DNA from 4 places in the Rossellomorea sp. YZS02 genome. Region 1 is predicted to be linked to each of the others. Evidence: predicted binding sites of a transcription regulator. Region 1 holds the regulator's gene; each other region holds the start of a gene.
What was found. The regulator LexA, encoded in region 1, represses DNA repair genes until DNA is damaged. The targets are predictions, from matches to a motif close to CGAACATATGTTCG.

Region 1 (5,124 bases):
CAGCCCTTTTCATACCTCTTTTGATTTTTAAATTATGAAGTTTCCTTTGATATTCTTCTACCATACTGACAATGTTAATGACCATAGAATCAGATTCGGACAAGTGAAGTTCCCCATTATGGGTATGGCTGATGATCTTTACACCCTCTTTTAACAAGCAGTGAATAAGGGCTATTTTTGCATTTCCCCTGCCGATCCTCGTCTCATCTTGAATGAAGACAGCTTCAATGCTATCGTCTTTCACCCTGTCCAATAGTTCTAATACACCTGGACGATCCAATTCAAATCCGCTGGCTTGGTCTTTAATTACTGCCACTATATCAGAATGATACTCCTGTGCTAATTTTATCAGCTCTATTTCCTGCCGCTCCAGGGATGTCTCCTGTGAATCTTTCTTTGTACTTACCCTGCAGTATATTACAGCTTTCATCTTCTATCCCTCTATTCTTCATTCATTACCAGTTCGTAGTCTGATTGTGTTGATATGGTTGGGTTTTCTATTGGTAGTACAAGTGAATCACCCGGCTTAATGGAAAACGAGGTTAATTCATTTTCCTCTCCCACCCAGGCGATAAATTCTTCCACTGTCATAGAATATTCTTCATTATACTGTTTGGCAATAGTCCAAAGAGTGTCTCCATCCTTGACGGTGATACTTTGATATGAAGGCTGATTGGCTGTGTTGATGACTAAATAGGCAGCTGATAAAAGAACTAAAGCAATAAATATGATTATGTATGAGAATCGAGACCAGATATGTGTTAACATAAAATTACCCCCTATACGAATGTTTGTTCTGTTTCGATATGATCATTGTAATACGAACATCCGTTTGGTGTCAATGAAAATTCGAACTTATGTTTGTATCAATGGAAGAGACATGCTATAATGGGAACATAAGATCTATAATAGAGGTGCGTGAACATGACAAAATTGTCTAAAAGACAGCAAGACATACTCGAATATATTAAAATATCAGTTAGAGAAAAAGGCTATCCGCCTTCCGTACGTGAAATCGGCGAAGCCGTCGGTCTTGCTTCTAGTTCCACCGTACACGGACATTTGGCCAGGCTTGAAAGTAAAGGTCTGATTCGGCGCGATCCCACTAAACCAAGGGCTATTGAAATTCTGGACTTAGATGAGGATACGATACCTCGACAAAGAGTAGTGAATGTTCCACTAATCGGGAAGGTCACCGCAGGTCAACCCATCACAGCAGTGGAAAATGTGGAAGAATTCTTCCCCCTACCCGAACGGATGGCACCTTCGGATGAACAGGTTTTCATGTTGGAAATCATGGGGGACAGTATGATTGAAGCCGGGATCCTCGACGGGGATTTTGTCATTGTACGCCAACAACAAACAGCGAATAACGGGGATATTGTCGTAGCCATGACGGATGAAGACGAGGCAACAGTTAAACGTTTCTTTAAAGAGCGTGATTACGTCCGGCTTCAACCTGAAAACTCAACTATGGAACCGATCATACTCCGAAACGTTTCCATTTTAGGCAAAGTGGTTGGTGTGTATCGTCAAGTACATTAACAGTCATATCCCGCATGCATCATGCCTAAAGCTTTACGATCAATAATAACCATTAATAAATCCGGGAATGGAGCTGATCAGTGCTCCATTCCCGGATTTTTCGATCTATCTTCACTTTAAGAACTTAATCTACGAACAGTCTGTTTCCGGAAAGATAAAACCCCCGACACCTAAAGTGTCGGGGGTTCTTGTTATTAATACATTTGGATATATTGCTCGCGCTCCCAAGGATGTACTTGTGTACGGAACATATCCCATTCGATTTCTTTCGCTTCCACGAAGTGTTCGAAGATGTGTTCTCCAAGAGATTTAACGATTACTTCATTTGTTTTAAGAGTTTCAAGAGCAGCATGCAATGTTGCCGGTAGATCTACGATACCTGCTTCTTCACGCTCTTTTTTGTCCATAACATAGATGTTGCGGTCAATCGGCTTAGGAGCTGGCAGATTGTTCTTCACGCCATCTAATCCTGCTGCCAGTAATACAGCCATTGCCAGGTAAGGGTTTGCCGCAGGATCGACACTGCGCACTTCAACACGTGTACTTAATCCACGAGAAGCCGGAATACGGATTAAAGGGCTTCGGTTACGTGCAGACCATGCAACATAACAAGGTGCTTCGTATCCTGGAACTAGACGCTTGTATGAGTTGACAGTTGGATTTGTAATTGCCGTAAAAGCAGTAGCATGCTTAATGATACCAGCCAGGAATTGGCGGGCAGTATCACTTAGTTGCAAATCACCTTTTTCATCAAAGAAAGAGTTGACACCGTTTTTGAATAGTGACATATTACAGTGCATTCCTGAACCGTTCACTCCAAATAATGGTTTTGGCATGAAGGTTGCGTGTAAACCATGTTTACGTGCAATCGTTTTAACCACTAATTTAAATGTTTGAATATCGTCACAAGCCTTTAAGGCATTTGCATACTTGAAGTCAATTTCATGCTGACCAGGTGCTACTTCATGGTGAGATGCTTCGATTTCAAAGCCCATCTCTTCTAATTCTAAAGCGATATCACGACGGCAGTTTTCCCCTAGATCGGTAGGAGCTAAATCGAAATAACCACCATTATCGTTTAATTCTAATGTAGGTTCACCATTAACATCTAATTTAAAGAGGAAGAATTCCGGCTCAGGTCCAAGATTGAAGTCAGTAAACCCTAGCTCTTCCATTTCACCTAAGATACGTTTTAGGTTGTTACGAGGATCACCCTCGAATGGAGTGCCATCCGGATTGTAAATATCACAGATCAATCGGGCCACTTTTCCTTTTTCAGCTGTCCATGGGAAAACCAACCATGTATCCAAATCAGGGAAAAGATACATATCCGATTCTTCAATACGAACGAATCCTTCGATTGAAGAACCATCAAACATCATCTTGTTATCCAATGCTTTTTCAAGCTGACTTAAAGGGATTTCTACGTTCTTTATCGTCCCTAAAATGTCAGTGAATTGTAGTCGAATGAACTTTACTCCTTCTTCATTCGCTAATCTTAACACATCATCTCTAGTATACTTTGCCATTTACGTAATTCCTCCTCAAGTTTATTAAAGGTTTATTTAATGAAAAAAGCGTGACATATCACCTTGACGAAGGGATGATCGATTGAATCGACCGGAATGCATTAATTCATTTCGAAGCAATTTACGCAGCTCATCGTCAGATAGATCCTGTCGTGCCTTTTCTTCCTTTTCATTACTTACGTCAGATACTACTTTGTTTTCATTATGACTGGACACAGAAAAAATCTTTTTAATTCCGGCCATGTTGATACCTTGATCTAACAGATCCTTTACTTCTAATAACTTATCAATGTCATTCAAGGAAAAGAGCCGGCGATTCCCTTCAGTTCGTGCAGGGTTTATCAGCTGGTGCTCTTCATAGTATCGAATCTGACGAGCCGTTAAGTCCGTGAGCTGCATGACAATACTAATAGGAAATAATGCCATCGTTCGACGAATTTCATTACCGCTCATCTTGATTCCTCCTTTTGTTTTCCTTCTTGAGTATATTATATGTAATGTCAGGAGTTCTGTCAATCAAATGTTAGCTTTTCTTACATAAGTAATCATTAGAAAAGGATAGTCGACTTTAGACTATCCAATTACTTCTTTATTATCCTTTTCAAATGGTGATTAAACCTTTTTGGATTAACTTGTCTATTGCCGAGCAAACAGCGATTTTGACATGTGAATAAGTCAATCCACCTTGAACATAGGCAACATATGGAGGTCTAATCGGTCCATCAGCTGATAATTCAATGCTCGATCCTTGAATAAACGTTCCCGCCGCCATAATGACGTCGTCCTCATAACCAGGCATATAGTTTGGATATGGAGTGAAATGTGAATTGATTGGAGAGGCAAACTGAATAGCTTGACAAAATGCAATCATTTTATCTCGATCATCGAATTGCACCGACTGGATTAAATCTGTACGAACGGCAAATGGTGAAGGATCAGTGTTCATCCCGATCTCTGTTAAAAGTGCCGATGTGAAGACAGCACCCTTCAGTGATTGCGCCACCACATGCGGTGCCAGAAAGAATCCTTGATACATCTCCTGCAGACTGTACAGGGATGCTCCCGCTTCCGCACCGATTCCGGGAGAAGTCATCCGGAATGAACAGGCTTCTACGTATTCATTCTTACCAACGATGTAGCCTCCTGTCTTAGCCAGACCTCCTCCGGGATTTTTGATGAGGGAACCGGCTATGAGATCTGCACCGACATGACAAGGCTCGAGTTCCTCTACAAATTCACCGTAGCAGTTATCTACAAACACAACGATTTCAGGGTTGATTTCTTTAATGAAGTTGATCATTTCCTTTATTTCTTCTATTGTAAATGAAGGTCGATTAGCATAGCCTTTAGAGCGCTGAATTCCCACCATTTTCGTTTTAGTAGATATCGTCTTTGATACCGCTTCAAAATCGACTTTTCCTGACTGATCTAAATCGACACTTTGATAGCCAATCTGGAAGTCCTTGAGAGATCCTGTCCCCTCTCCCCGTATACCGACAATTTCCTCAAGTGTGTCATAAGGCTTCCCTGTAATGTAAATAAGTTCATCACCAGGTCGAAGCACCCCAAACAACGCGATGGAGATCGCATGTGTACCGGAAATGATTTGAGGCCTTACAAGACCCGCCTCTCCCCCGAATACATCAGCGTAAATACTTTCCAACGTGTCTCTCCCGGCATCGTCATATCCGTATCCAGTTGACGGGATAAAATGAGAATCACTCACCCGGTGTTTTTGAAAAGATCTTAGAACGTTGAATTGGTTACTTTCAGCACGTTCGTCGATTTGTTTGTGTATCTCCTTGATGTCAGACTCTACTTTGGATACCAGCGGTTTTAATGTAGTTCCGTTTACTAAATGTTCAAACATAAGATTTTTGTTCCCCTTTTACCTATGAAATTTCTTGATGCTTCCTGCAACTGGGTGGTCCTCAAGATGAAATCCGGTCAATTCATATACAGTACGTTCTTCCAGGAATTCCAATTTCCTTAAAATGGTTTCACTCTTCAACTGTGAAAGGAGTTTTCCTTCATCAGCCGGAATAAACGC
Region 2 (5,124 bases), on a different contig from region 1:
TCAAGGAGAGTTGAACGTGTCCAAAATTATTTTAGGCTTATTTTTACCAGGATTGCTTGTCGTTCTGTTCACAAGGGTGACGTATAATCATTATGTCGGCCTGATCCTGACCGTTGCCCTCATCGCGGCTTCCGTGTCAAAGGGCTATACGGATTCTTGGTTGCTCATAGTCATAGACGCGGCTTCGCTGACCGCCGGATTCTGGTATAGTGACCGGATGATGAAAAAAGCGAAGAGAAGTGCATGAGTATAAAGCTCATAAAAAAACCAGGTCCCTTTAAGAGGGTCCTGGTTTTTTAGTGGTTATTTTTTTCTATTTTGGGGCAGCGACTACATCAACATCATTCGCTCTTACAAAGGCAAGGCGGTGATTAAGGTGGATGAGGTAAAACTCATCGTCCCCCCAAACAATCTTGTGCGTCGTCTCCGGGTTATACGTGTAGACCGGTGCGCTGTAGAAGCTTCCCTTCACTTTCTCAGAGGCGACATATTTCTGTCCCGGGGTAAGGGTATATTGAAGCTCAGTCATGCCTCTTACCGGAATCCCTTCAGGGAAGGCTTCTGCTTCCGGATAAGCTAATCCGTAAACCGGGATACCTGTTTTTCCTTCTTTTGGTGTGATGACAATGCCTGAGCCTTTGGTAGTATTGGTCCCTTTCGGATTATAGAACCACGCTTTTTGAGCTCCATACCAAATCGCGGTCCAGTCCCCTTCTTCTTCAGCCTTATAAAAAGTTTGACCTGTTACGGCTTTATTTCCCCAATTAGACGCATCCAGTGGATGAGCATTTGGAAGTGCCGCATCTTTGATTAGTGGGGCATCGAAGCTCGGAGCTGAATACAAATACACAAAGTTTGCCGATTGTTTCGGCACAGGTTCACCGGTCGGTGTCTGAAGATCCGGCATATTCGTGCTGAAATTAGGCCGGATTTGCACGACGTCTTTTTGCTTTTTCCCTGACTCGAGCGGTGCTCCTAAGATCTGCATATAATGTGCCCAATCCCAGAATGGACCCGGATCCCAGTGCATGGCCGGCTGTCTGGCGGCGGATGTTCCCGGCACTTCGTCATGTGCGATGATGTGATCTCGGTCCAGCGGAATATTGTACTCCTTGGATAGGTGCTTTACCAATCGCGCAGATGCATGATAAAGCTGTTCGTTATACCAGGCTGCCCCTTCAATCGCGATTCCTTCATGTTCGATCCCGATGCTCTTGGAGTTGAAGTACCAGTTACCTGCATGCCACGCTACATCTTTGTTATCGACCATCTGGGTAATATCACCGTCCGAAGATCGGATTACATAGTGGGCGGAAGCCTGGGTCGTTTCCCGTTGAAATACCGTTTTTGTTAGATCATAGCTGATTTCCGTGTCGTGGAGGACGATGTACTTGATTTCCTGATCATCATACGGACGATTGGCTTTGTCGTAGTTGCCGTATGACCATTCATATACAGTGCCATCATGATCGATTTGTTTGTAGGCTGCCGGGACGTAATGGCAGGCAAGGCCATTCGGACAGTCTGCCTTGTTCTCATCGTTGTCGGATTTCAAATGTAGGCTGTTGATGGTTTCTTTATTAGGTTGGGTTTGTTTAGCTGCCAGCTTGACGGAATATCCATCTTCAGTCTGCTTCACTGCACCATTGTTGATCGTATCATACACCCGATCGGCAAAATCCCTTGCTCCTGTACTGTCAGATGAACCACTGTATTTGGCAACAGCTCCATACCAATCATTGAGGTCAGTCGAAGCTTGTCCCACCGTTTGTTTCGCATACTTGGCGAGTAGTGCAGCAGCGCCGCGGATGTTCTGCTTTTCATCATGCTTCAACGTTTCTGTTGGAAGGGAAAGCAAGTCAGCTGCCGTATTTAATGTGTGGAGAGAGGGGTCGGTAATGGACAAATCGGAGAACCTTTCAGTTGTCACCGCTTGCTGTCCAGCTGCTTCTTCCTTCCCTGATAGATACATATGAAGGGGTTCATCTCCGGGCTCTTCCATAGAATCAAGGTCGACATCAGTCAGATGCATCAGTCCGTAGCCGCCGGAAGCACTCGGCTTCCCGTCATGGTGTTCCCATAAGGACATGTTATAACCGACTGATAGCAGGATTTCGACGGGTACGTTAAACTCCTTGGCGGCTTCTTGAAATGCTTCCTGCAATTCTAGTGAATCGACCATTGCTGCCTGTGCGATTCCTTTATAAGAACTGGAAGGAGATACGGGGGATATGGCAGATCCCAATAGGAATCCTGTCATACTCAGACTGCCGGCAACTTTTAACCATTTCGCTTTTTTCATACATTCCTCCTGTTGTGAAGTATTTTAATAGAACACATAAAAAAGCTTAATGAAAAATAGACTGAATAGTCAATCAATTATTGGATATATGCCTAGATGAATATTTTGGGGAAGATAATTGAATTGTGGATAAAGAGTGAATTATGTGAATAAGATACTGGTTCTATTGGTTATTCACAGTTTGAAACCGTGTACAAAAGGTTTGTTCACAAGAAAATTGACGAAATGTGCATAAGTTTAAGGATTTTCCACAAGTGTTATCGAGTTATACACATGGTTATGCACAGGGTGTGTATAGAATTGGTCGCATTCTGTCGAAAAAAGACGGTCGCCCCGCAGTTCCTTGTCGAAAATTCTATTCTATCACCAAATAAATAAGAACGTTGAAGTTATCCACAATGTTGAGAAAGAAAAAAGGGAAGGTCCGTCCCTCGAGTGAAATAAACGAACTTTTGTTCGCTTATTGTTGGTTAATCCTGAAGGAAATGTGGTAGAATGTGTATAGAAGAATGTACAGTGTTTAAGATGGGTATATGTAGGTAAATACAAGGTAGCAGTCCTTTATTATAGGAGGTTTCACGGTGAAAGATCAATTTGAGCTCAAGTCTAAATATAAACCAGAGGGAGATCAGCCCCTGGCTATAGAGAAACTGGTACAGGGTATAAATGAAGGGAAGCGTCATCAAACTCTACTTGGAGCAACAGGGACGGGAAAGACATTCACCGTCTCCAATGTGATCAAGCAGGTTGAGAAGCCGACCCTTATCATTGCCCATAATAAAACCCTGGCAGGACAGCTCTACAGCGAGTTTAAGGAATTCTTCCCTGATAACGCAGTTGAGTATTTTGTCAGTTACTATGATTACTATCAGCCCGAAGCGTATGTTCCACAGACCGACACCTTCATCGAAAAGGATGCAAGCATCAATGATGAAATCGATAAATTAAGGCACTCCGCTACCTCGGCTTTGTTCGAGAGGAAGGATGTCATCATCATTGCCAGCGTATCCTGCATTTATGGTTTGGGTAATCCGGAAGAGTACCGCGAGCTCGTCCTTTCCCTCCGAACGGGAATGGAGATCGAACGGAATCAACTGCTCCGTAAGCTTGTGGATATCCAATATGAGCGAAATGATATCGACTTCCAACGCGGAACCTTCCGAGTACGTGGAGATGTTGTGGAAATTTTCCCGGCTTCCCGTGATGAGCACTGTATGCGTGTAGAATTTTTCGGTGATGAAATCGATCGGATCCGTGAGGTGGACGCCCTGACAGGGGAAATCTTGGGAGATCGAGACCATATCGCCATCTTCCCGGCTTCCCACTTCGTTACCCGTGAGGAAAAAATGCAGGTAGCGATCAAAAATATTGAGAAAGAACTGGAAGAACAGCTGGCGATCATGAAGGAAGAAAATAAATTGCTAGAGGCACAGCGCCTGGAGCAGCGGACACGTTATGACCTGGAAATGATGAGGGAAATGGGCTTCTGTTCAGGAATCGAGAACTATTCCCGACACCTGACATTGCGGCCGTCCGGATCGACTCCGTACACGCTTCTGGATTACTTTCCTGATGACTTCCTGATCGTAATCGACGAGTCCCATGTAACGTTGCCTCAGATCAGGGGAATGTTCAACGGGGACCAGGCACGTAAAAAAGTGCTCGTGGATCATGGATTCCGTCTGCCTTCAGCCATGGACAATCGTCCTCTCCGATTTGAAGAATTCGAGAAGAAGACCCAGCAGCTCCTTTATGTTTCGGCAACTCCCGGACCATATGAGCTGGAACATAGTCCTGAAATGGTCGAGCAGATCATCCGGCCGACGGGACTTCTGGATCCGATCATCGAGGTACGTCCGATCGAAGGGCAGATTGATGATCTGTTAGGTGAAATCAATGAACGGATCGAGAAGAATGAAAGGGTACTCGTCACTACGTTAACGAAGAAGATGTCAGAAGATCTCAGTGCTTACTTGAAGGAAATCGGGATCAAGGTCCAATATCTCCACTCAGAGATCAAAACGTTGGAGCGTATTGAAATTATCCGGGACCTCCGATTGGGGAAATATGATGTGCTGGTCGGAATCAACCTGCTCCGGGAAGGGCTGGATATTCCGGAAGTTTCACTTGTCACCATCCTTGATGCTGACAAGGAAGGCTTCCTGCGTTCAGAACGGTCCCTGATCCAGACGATAGGCCGGGCTGCCCGTAACAGCAACGGGAGAGTCATTATGTACGCAGATAAAATCACGGATTCCATGCAGAAAGCACTCGATGAAACCGAGCGTCGCCGTACGATACAGCAGGAATACAATGCAAAACACGGCGTGACCCCGACGACGATACAAAAAGAGATCCGTGATGTCATCAGGGCAACTCATGCCGCTGAAGAAGCAGGGGTTTATGAAGGAGAACAGACAAAGGTTTCGAAAATGTCTAAACCGGAGCGACAAAAACTTATTGCTAGCCTGGAAGTGGAAATGAAGGAAGCGGCCAAGGCACTCGATTTCGAACGTGCCGCACAGCTTCGCGATACCATTCTTGAGCTCAAGGCGGAAGGATGAACGAATCATGGCGCAGGACCAAATAATCGTACAAGGAGCTAGAGCTCATAATTTAAAAAATATAGATATTAAAATCCCACGGGATAAACTGGTTGTTTTAACAGGGCTGTCAGGGTCGGGGAAATCTTCCCTTGCCTTCGATACCATTTATGCAGAGGGCCAGAGACGTTATGTCGAATCCTTATCCGCCTATGCCCGTCAGTTTCTGGGGCAGATGGATAAGCCGGACGTCGACGCCATCGAAGGGTTATCGCCTGC
Region 3 (5,124 bases), on a different contig from region 1:
GCATTATCGGGGTCGATGAGGGAGTCATAGAGGCTGGAAGAGGAATGGGAATGACTAATTCCCAGCTATTATTTAAAGTAGAGCTTCCACTCGCCCTCCCATTTATTATGGCAGGTATCCGAACCGCTACTGTCTTAACAGTTGGAGTCGCCACGCTTGCAACGTTTGTAGGAGCTGGTGGACTTGGTGACCTCATTTACCGGGGACTTTCTACTTGGAATAATGCACTTGTACTAGCGGGGGCGATTCCCGCTGCCCTACTCGCATTAAGTTTCGACTTTTTATTAAAGCTGCTTGAAAGATTGACCACACCTAAAGGGTTAAAGGCACGAAAATAGACCATAATTCAAAGGAGAGTAAGAATGAAAAAGACATTACAGCCTTTCATATTATTAATCGTATTATCCATCGTAATCGCAGGTTGCGGAAATAATGGCGGAAAAGATACTATCACGGTGTCAGGAAAAATGTGGACGGAACAGTTTATTCTGACTCAAATGATGGCAGAACTGCTCAAAGAAAAAACAGATTTGGATGTGAAAGTTGAAGAAGGTTTAGGGGAAGTCTCGATCCTTACACCTGCTCTTGAGAAAGGCGACATTGACGTTTATGTGGAATATACAGGTACTGGCCTTGAAGCTGTACTGAAAGAACAAGCCAAGAAAGGTGCCTCAGCAGATGAAATCCTTTCACAAGTGAAGAAAGGATACGAAAAAAAGTTTGATGTTACCTGGTTGAAGCCATTAGGTTTTGAAAATACGTATACTCTCGCCTATACAGAGGATCAGGATTTTGATGCTAAGACTTTCTCTGACCTTGTGCCTCTTTCGAAGGAATTGAGCTTCGGTGCACCCCATCAGTTCTATGAGCGTGAAGGGGACGGATACGATGCCTTCTCTAAAGCATATGGATTCGAATTTAAAGAGAAGGAAAGCTTTGATCCGAACATAATGTATGAAGCGGTTAAAAACGGTGATGTAGACATTATTCCCGCGTTTACTACAGATGGGAGAATACAACGTTACAACTTGAAAACAACGACGGATGATAAAGGATTCTTCCCTCCATACGATGCTGCGCCAATCATTCGTCAAGAAGTACTGAAAGAACATCCTGAAGTAGAAAAAGTGCTAAATGAATTAGCAGGAAAGATCTCTGAAGAAGAGATGAGTGAGTTAAATGCCAAAGTCGATATGGATAAGCAGGATCCTAAGGACGTAGCGCGTGATTTCCTTATTTCTAAAGGGTTGATCAAAAAGTAAGGATAAGAGAAGTGTCAGGTATGGAAAGAGGAGCAGGCTGTTTGATAAAACGCTACCTTACTCCCCCTGACACTTCCTTTTATTTAGACAATTTTATAAATTTTTGAAAAATTAAAGGGAAATATGGTATAAAAGAAGAATAGGACTTAAGAAACAGTTAAAGAATAGAAGGCAATGAAGGAGTTGAGAACATCTATGGAAAATCCATCCCGTCACGAAATAGGAAACATACTCAAACAATCCAAACGTATTGCAGTGATCGGTTTAAGTGATAATCCAGCACGCACATCTTATATGGTTTCTAAGGCGATGCAGGACCAGGGGTATGATATCATTCCAGTGAACCCCACGATTGAGTCGGCTTTGGGGGTCAAGGCTGTATCTTCTCTCCAGGAAATTGATGGACCGATTGATATCGTTAACGTATTTCGACGGTCAGAATTTTTGCCACAAATAGCAGAAGAATTTGATAAAATTGATTCTAACGTATTTTGGGCACAACTTGGGGTAGAGAATGAAGAGGCTTATCGCTTTTTAAAGGAACGAGGGTATACAGTCATTATGGATCGCTGTATTAAGGTTGAACATGCTTTAACCAAATAATTCTCACTCGTAACAAGCGGCTCTCACCGCTTGTTTTTTTACGGACTGTCCAAACTTAAATCAGGATGAGTAACAAGGGATATTTAAACCAGATCACGGAAATACCATTTGCGAAAATCAAATAAAACGCTACAATATAGCATAGTAGTTTACCTCAAAATGACCAATACAGGTAAACGAACAAACGTTCTTGTGTTATAGTTAATTAATACATAACCAATAATAGCTTACAAGAACCCACATATTATGGTTAGAGAAGTTTTGAAAGGGGAATGTTCGTGGCCAACCAGAATAAGACCATGGATTACAATGATGATGCCATACAAGTATTAGAAGGCTTAGAAGCCGTCCGTAAGAGACCTGGTATGTATATAGGCTCTACAGATTCAAGAGGATTGCATCATTTAGTATACGAAATTGTCGATAACTCGGTTGATGAAGCGCTGGCAGGCTTCGGGAACGAGATTATTGTTACGATACATAAGGATAATAGCATCTCTGTGCAAGATAAAGGTCGGGGTATGCCAACAGGGATGCACAAGCTAGGAAAGCCGACTCCTGAAGTAATCTTGACTGTTCTTCATGCCGGAGGAAAATTTGGTCAGGGTGGATATAAGACAAGTGGTGGACTGCATGGCGTTGGTGCCTCAGTTGTTAACGCTTTGTCTGAATGGCTTGTTGTCACAATAGAGCGTGACGGGATGAAATATGAACAGCGCTTCTTGAATGGCGGAAAACCTGAAACTACTCTCGAGAAAATCGGTAAAACAAAAAAATCCGGCACATGTATTCATTTCAAACCCGATCCTGAGATTTTCAGTACGATCACTTATAATTACGAAACGCTTTGTGAGCGTCTAAGAGAATCCGCCTTCCTGCTTAAAGGGTTAAAGATTGAAATCATCGATGAACGACATGATCAAAAAGAAGTGTTCCACTTTGAAAGCGGAATTCAGGCATTCGTTCAATACTTAAATGAAGAAAAAGACGTCCTTCATAACGTAGCTTTCTTTGAAGGGGAGCATCATACGATTGAAGTGGAATTTGCATTTCAATTTAATGATGGATTTTCGGAAAACATCCTTTCGTTCGTAAACAATGTACGTACGAAAGACGGCGGAACCCATGAAGCCGGTGCTAAGACGGCAATGACCCGGGTCTTCAACGAGTATGCACGGAAAGCAGGTATCCTGAAAGATCGTGATAAAAACTTAGAGGGTACTGATATTCGTGAAGGTCTCGCAAGTATCGTATCCGTCCGCATACCGGAACACCTTCTTCAATTTGAGGGTCAAACGAAAGGAAAGCTTGGAACAAGTGAAGCAAGATCCGCAGTGGATGCTGTCGTATCGGAACATCTCCTCTATTTCTTGGAAGAGAATCCTGAGACAAGCTCCCTCCTCATTAAGAAGTCCATAAAAGCCGCTCAGGCCCGGGAAGCAGCTCGTAAAGCCAGGGAAGATGCGCGGAACGGGAAGAAGAGAAAGCGTTCAGAAACAGTTCTTTCCGGGAAATTAACTCCTGCGCAATCGAGAAATCCACAGCGGAATGAACTTTACCTAGTGGAGGGTGACTCAGCTGGTGGCTCTGCCAAACAAGGGCGTGACCGTAAATTCCAGGCCATCCTCCCTTTAAGAGGAAAAGTCATCAACACAGAAAAGGCAAAGTTACAGGATATTTTCAAAAATGAAGAAATCAATACGATCATTCATGCGATCGGGGGCGGAGTCGGACCTGAATTCAATGTGGACGACATCAATTATGACAAAATCGTCATTATGACCGATGCCGATACGGACGGTGCTCATATACAGGTCCTACTGTTGACCTTCTTCTACCGCTACATGAAGCCGTTATTAGAAGCCGGGAAAGTGTATATTGCCCTTCCTCCCTTATACAAGGTGAGCAAGGGAACAGGAAAGAAACAGAAGCTTGAATATGCTTGGACGGATGATGAGCTTCAAGGGGCCATTTCCAAAGTCGGGAAGGGTTATATGATTCAGCGCTATAAAGGGCTTGGGGAAATGAACGCCGATCAGCTCTGGGAAACGACGATGGACCCAGAAACTCGTGCATTGATACGCGTACGTATAGACGACGCTGCACGTGCTGAACGCCGTGTGACTACGCTTATGGGAGATAAAGTAGAACCACGCCGTAAATGGATTGAAAGCAATGTTGCCTTTGGTTTAGAAGAAGACGGAAGCATATTGGAAAACGAAAACATTACGGTCGCAGAGGAGGGGTAATACATGACAACAGTGGAAAGATATCAAGATTTACCTCTGGAAGAGGTGCTTGGCGACCGATTTGGACGTTATAGTAAATATATTATCCAGGAACGTGCATTACCTGATGCACGGGACGGATTGAAACCGGTACAAAGACGTATTCTTTACGCAATGTATGTAGATGGGAACACACAGGAAAAAGGATTCCGGAAATCAGCGAAAACCGTTGGTAACGTAATTGGTAACTATCATCCACATGGTGACACATCTGTCTATGATGCCATGGTCCGTATGAGCCAAACGTGGAAGGTCCGCAACTACCTGGTTGAAATGCATGGAAACAACGGTAGCATTGACGGTGATCCACCAGCAGCGATGCGTTATACAGAAGCACGCCTTTCTGCGATTTCCATGGAGCTCTTGCGTGATATCGATAAAAAAACAGTGGACTTTGTTCCAAACTTTGATGATACATCCAGTGAACCTACCGTTTTACCGTCACGTTTCCCGAACCTTTTAGTCAACGGCTCTACTGGTATTTCGGCAGGATATGCAACCGACATCCCGCCTCATCACCTGGGTGAAGTCATTGATGCCGCCATCATGCGGATGGAAAAGCCGGATAGTACTGTAGATGACCTTATGACCGTCTTAAAGGGACCTGACTTCCCTACAGGCGGTATCATTCAAGGGGTAGATGGCATAAAGAAAGCCTATGAAACCGGAAAAGGAAAAGTCGTAGTACGAGGGAAAGCGGATATTGAGAATATCCGTGGAAGTAAACAGCAGATTGTCATAACGGAAATTCCTTATGAAATAAATAAAGCGAATCTCGTTAAGAAAATGGATGAATTCCGCGTAGATCGTAAAGTGGAAGGGATTGCAGAAGTACGGGATGAAACCGATCGCGATGGAATGCGCATCGTGGTAGAGTTAAAGAAAGATGCAGATGCAACCGGTGTTCTGAACTATCTCTATAAGAACAGTGATCTTCAAATCACTTATAACTTTAATATGGTTGCCATACA
Region 4 (5,124 bases), on a different contig from region 1:
GCTTCTCCCTTTCCCAAACGGGAATTGTCATTTCGACCCTTGGAGGTTTGTTTTTCTTGGGTGAAAAGAAATCGAAAAAGCAGATCCTTCTCGTCATCGCAGGCTGTGTGCTGATCATTATCGGCGGTGTGCTATTAGGATTTACGAAAGATTAAGGAGGAATGGATATGTATTCAGATCTGACAGATAAGGTTGTCATTATAACGGGAGCTGCAACTGGTATCGGAAAGGCGATTGCTAAACGGTTCGCGTCTGAAGGTTGTAAGGTGGTCATTAATTATTTCAAAGATGAAGAGAACCCTGAAGAATTAGTAAAAGAAATTGAAGAAGCAGGGGGAACAGCCTCCATCATCCAGGGAGATGTGTCAAAAGAAGAGGACGTCCGAGGCTTTGTCCAATTTGCCCATGATACTTACGGCAGTTTGGATATCTACGTGAATAACGCTGGAATCGAAAATGAAGTCCCATCTGAAAACCTGCCGATAGAAGATTGGCAAAGGGTCATCAATACGAATCTGACAGGGACATTCCTTGGGTGCCGTGAAGCGGCAAAATACATGCTTGATCATCGTATTAAAGGATCCATCATCAATGTTTCTTCCGTACATGAAATCATACCGTGGCCTCATTTTGCTCACTATGCTGCCAGTAAGGGTGGAGTGAAATTATTAATGGAGAGTCTCGCACTGGAATTCGCGCCCGATGGAATCCGGGTGAACAATATCGCTCCCGGAGCAATCGATACGCCCATCAATGCGGAAAAATTTTCAGATCCGGAAAAGAAAAAAGGAGTGGAGAAACTTATCCCTCTTGGCTATATCGGAGAACCCGAGCAGGTTGCTTCCTGTGCGGCTTTCCTAGCATCCGATCAAGCGAGCTATGTTACGGGAACGACTCTCATTGCCGACGGTGGCATGACGAAATATCCTGGCTTCCAAGCCGGAAAAGGGTAATGAACTAAGGCCGGAATCATGGTGGATTCCGGCCTTTATTATAGCGTTTAATCTACGATCGTGATAATCGGCGGTTTTTCTAAGTATTTCATAAAGTTTGGCACGTCATCCCCGACGGCTTTCCACTGCTCTGACGCAAATGCTTCTTTCATGGCACCTTTGTTTTCAAACTCTATTTCTGTTATTAAGTATAGGGATAAATCAGTGTTTTGATTCGATAATACCCGTTGTACTCTAGCCTCTCTTACATTGGGCACCTTTTCTGCAATCGGCATATGGGTGTTGAAGTAATACTCTTCGAACTTTTCCTGATCTTTTGGCTTTTCATACATCACAATTACTTTCGGCATGTTACTCCTCCTTATATTCACAATGATCGTTCTTTTGAATTTTAACAAATATAGGAAAATGTGACTATGTCATTCATAACAAAAATATCGACAGGATCTGACTTAGGTGTGTGTCTTTCATGCTTGTCGGGCCTGACCAAGCCGCCTCCGCTTTTCTTATTATTCTCTCCGTTTCCAGTAATTTAAGTTGAAAGGGAACGTATATTCGTATAGAATCATAACTATACTATATAAGAACGTTTGTTCTATTTTAGGTAAAATGGAGGGCGAAGATATGACTGTCGATTACAGTGTGCTGCCACACCACAAGATTTTGTGCATCGATATGAAGAGCTTTTATGCTAGCTGTTCGGCTGTCATGGAGGGGCTGGATCCTCTTGAATGCCACCTGGCTGTAGTGGGGGATAAAAGCCGGCAGGGAAGCATCGTGCTGGCTGCCTCGCCCAGGATGAAGAAGGACTTTGGTATCAAAACGGGTTCGCGGATGTTTGAAATTCCGAACGACTCGCGAATCCGGCTTGTAGAGCCGAAAATGGCGACGTATGTACGGATTTCGACGGAGCTTACCCGTCTGTTTCATCGTTATGTACCGAAGGATGCCATCCATACGTACAGCGTGGATGAAAGCTTCATCCAGATTGATGGAGCGACGAATCTCTGGGGGGATGCGACCACCATCGCCGGGAAAATCAAAGACGATATGGAAAGGGAATTCCAACTTCCATGCGCCATCGGGATCGGCCCCAACATGCTTCTGTCCAAGCTGTGCCTGGATCTTGAAGCAAAGAAAGAGGGGATTGCCGAGTGGACATACGAAGACGTCCCGGAGAAGCTGTGGCCCCTGTCACCGTTACGCGAGATGTGGGGGATAGGCGGACGCCTTGAAAAGACCCTCAATCGGATGGGAATCTTCTCTGTCGGGCAGTTGGCAAAGTATAACCTCGGGAAGCTTGAGGAGAAGTTCGGCGTGATGGGGAACCAGCTCTATCACCATGCATGGGGAGTGGATCTGTCCGAAATCGGGGCCCCGATCATGGATGGACAGATCAGCTTCGGCAAGGGTCAGATTCTCCTCAGGGATTATAAGGAGAAAAAGGAAATCAAACGCGTCATTTTAGAAATGTGCGAAGAAGTCGCGAGACGCGCCCGGACCCATCGAAAGGCTGGGAGGACCGTCAGCTTTGGAATAGGCTACAGCCACGAAGAATTCGGCGGCGGCTTCCACCGGTCAAGGACGATAGTGGAACCGACCAATATCACCATGGACTTGTACCGGGTGTGCCTGGAACTATTCGAAGAGAACTACAATGGAAAAACCGTCCGCAAAATCAACATCACTCTTTCAAATATAGTGGAGGACGGAGCGATGCAAGTGTCCCTTTTTGAGCCTGACCGTTGGGAAAAACGTGAGCTTGGGTATGTGGTGGATCGCATCCGGAATAGATATGGATCAGGGGCCCTTCTCCGCGCCGTCTCCTACACGGAAGCAGGAACAGCAAGGCATCGTGCCCGCCTGGTGGGCGGACATAAATCGTAAAGAATGGGGAGGTGAGAGAGTTGATCCGCGATCGAGGAAGAATCAAATGGACATCCATGATGCTCCCGGAGCATGTAAAACTCCTAAGGGATTGGGCCAAGGAAGATACACACGAAAAGAGGATCGAACTTGACGAGCAGGAGCTTGACAGGATGAATGAAGTCGTGGCGGAAGCGATGGAGTTCGCGAAGCTGGTGTCGATTACTCATTATGTGAAGTACCGTCATCAATTATTGATTGGCACCATTCACCATGTCGACTCAATGGAAGGCAAGCTGCACGTGGTCGACAGGTTTGAAGAGGTACACTATATTCCACTGGCAAGCGTTGTGGACATTCGTTTTTTTGAATGAAAAGAGAGACTTCGCGCGAAGTCTCTCTTTTCATTCAAACTACTCTTCGTCCAATATCTTTTCAGCACGAACGCAGGAATCGAATTTCCCCTTGTGTGAAGCATCGCAAAACGGCATGTTGGCAGATAAGCCGCAGCGACAAAGGGTAAACACTTGTTTGGTTGGAAACACATTCCCATCAGCATCGATCAGTTCCACATCGCCGCTAACGCGAAAAGAACCGTTATCATTCACTTTAATTTGAGCTTTTGTCATAAAAAACCACCCTTTCTAGAAAATACAAAAGAATCCCCACTATCGATAGTAAGGTGAAAAGAGCAAAAAAGCAATATTCTAAAAGGAACAAATAAAATGTGGTAGGATAAAGGGCAGAGGAGGTCATCAAATGAAAATCGAACTGACGAACGAAGCAATCCGAAAGATCCAGGATAAAATAGAAAACGAAAAAGGTCATCTCAAGCTAAAGTATGATACAGAAGGCTGTGGCTGTGTAGTGAGCGGCATTCCTACTTTATGGTTTGTCGAGCATCCCGCAGATGGTGAAGATATAGAAGTAGAAACGAACAGCTACCCGATACTCGTAGAAAAGTCAAAGATGGTCTTCCTCGATGAAGAGTTGAAAATCGACTTTTCCCAAGAAAGCAACACGTTTCAATTAAAAAGCCCCGGTCAGATCATTAATGGAAGAATGAGCTTTCTGATGTTTCCACGGGAATAGAAGTGAAAGCCTCCGGTCGGCGCCAACCGGAGGCTTTCACTGTTTTAAAAAAAATACCGCCAACCAAACGCAATAATGAATCCACAGGTGGAATACGGGAGGGTCCCAACGAAAAAAGGGGAGAGTACGGGTCTGAAAACCTGAATCGGTGAGGATAGGCCGAATTTCTTTAAAAACAACATTTCCGTATTCATATTAAAACGGGAGTGATACGGGATCACCCGAGTGACAAATAGGAAGAAGACGCTTGAAATGAACAAGGCATCCTGGATGGCCATGTGGAAAAAGATATAGATGAAAAGAAGGGATAGAACTTCAATGAAAAGGGTGAGGGCGAAAAGGAAGAGATGTTGGCGGAAGAGAGTAAGCCTATGAAGAAAACAGGTCTCAAATCTTCCCCACAAAGAAGCAAGGATCGCGATAAGCGCAATTCCTCCAAAAATATTTCCAAAGGCCAATGCGATTTCCCTCATAGAGAACCTCTCCCATTCCATGTTCTGTTTTTGCTCCTTTCCTAACAGTAAATTCCATTATATGTAAAATAAAAAACGTTATTTCTCCAATAGCTCTTCAAACATCCCCGCCAAAGAAACCCCGGTTTTCCATCCATCCAAATCGCTCTCCACAGACCAGCATGCAGATAGAACTGCATGACAAAATCCATATGAGATCAACCGCTCGTAGGAGAGGGAAAGAAGGGAAGCCAAGGTCCCGGTCCTATACCGAAGCAGTTCGATGGGAGTATCCCACTTTTCCCACTCATTCAACATGAACTGAATGCAGTCATATTCTCTCTCTCCAAGCAGCCCTTTGGGATCGATGGCTGTCCAGCCTGAAGAATCAGAGTAGAGAATGTTTCCGTGATGGAGATCACCGTGAAGAAGATAGAGATCTGTGGAAGAACTCAGCAATTCCGGATAAAGGGCTTCAGCTTTAGCGACGAGCTCATGAGGAATGGGGCCAGTTCCCCCGTTAAATCGTTCCCGTAACCTTCCAATTCCCTTTGACCAGGACTGAACCGTAGGATAGGGGTGGTTGCTGACAGGCTTATGCCAAAGTCGCTTGGCAGTATGGGAGAAGACAGAGAGCACCTCTTTTTCATCATTAATAGAGAGGAGGGAAGATCCCGGCATGAGGCGGTCTAAAAGAATCCAGCCTTCTTCCTTATTGAAGTCGAGCATCTTCACCATTCCCTTTCCTTGAAAATCCTGCA

Region 2: the regulator LexA is predicted to act here: its motif matches at 2,748-2,761, upstream of uvrB (excinuclease ABC subunit UvrB).
Region 3: the regulator LexA is predicted to act here: its motif matches at 2,043-2,056, upstream of parE (DNA topoisomerase IV subunit B).
Region 4: the regulator LexA is predicted to act here: its motif matches at 1,498-1,511, upstream of SLH55_RS15505 (DNA polymerase thumb domain-containing protein).

What each region holds. Positions count from the first base shown of each region.
Region 1 covers NZ_JAXBLY010000009.1:153,586-158,709, reverse strand. The annotation lists gene SLH55_RS11125 (recombinase family protein) at 1-430, opposite strand, end outside; gene SLH55_RS11120 (LysM peptidoglycan-binding domain-containing protein) at 442-768, opposite strand; gene lexA (transcriptional repressor LexA) at 925-1,545, shown strand; gene glnA (type I glutamate--ammonia ligase) at 1,740-3,074, opposite strand; gene SLH55_RS11105 (MerR family transcriptional regulator) at 3,111-3,527, opposite strand; gene SLH55_RS11100 (methionine gamma-lyase family protein) at 3,676-4,944, opposite strand; gene hflX (GTPase HflX) at 4,963-5,124, opposite strand, start outside.
Region 2 covers NZ_JAXBLY010000005.1:219,574-224,697, forward strand. The annotation lists gene SLH55_RS07290 (CsbA family protein) at 1-247, shown strand, start outside; gene SLH55_RS07295 (peptidoglycan recognition family protein) at 314-2,302, opposite strand; gene uvrB (excinuclease ABC subunit UvrB) at 2,884-4,866, shown strand; gene uvrA (excinuclease ABC subunit UvrA) at 4,874-5,124, shown strand, end outside.
Region 3 covers NZ_JAXBLY010000012.1:21,521-26,644, forward strand. The annotation lists gene SLH55_RS12785 (ABC transporter permease) at 1-338, shown strand, start outside; gene SLH55_RS12790 (glycine betaine ABC transporter substrate-binding protein) at 363-1,262, shown strand; gene SLH55_RS12795 (CoA-binding protein) at 1,458-1,865, shown strand; gene parE (DNA topoisomerase IV subunit B) at 2,144-4,114, shown strand; gene parC (DNA topoisomerase IV subunit A) at 4,118-5,124, shown strand, end outside.
Region 4 covers NZ_JAXBLY010000015.1:101,863-106,986, forward strand. The annotation lists gene SLH55_RS15490 (GRP family sugar transporter) at 1-155, shown strand, start outside; gene SLH55_RS15495 (glucose-1-dehydrogenase) at 168-953, shown strand; gene SLH55_RS15500 (EthD family reductase) at 1,001-1,303, opposite strand; gene SLH55_RS15505 (DNA polymerase thumb domain-containing protein) at 1,578-2,840, shown strand; gene SLH55_RS15510 (YolD-like family protein) at 2,861-3,193, shown strand; gene SLH55_RS15515 (CDGSH iron-sulfur domain-containing protein) at 3,233-3,448, opposite strand; gene SLH55_RS15520 (iron-sulfur cluster biosynthesis family protein) at 3,579-3,911, shown strand; gene SLH55_RS15525 (hypothetical protein) at 3,956-4,384, opposite strand; gene SLH55_RS15530 (aminoglycoside phosphotransferase family protein) at 4,463-5,124, opposite strand, start outside.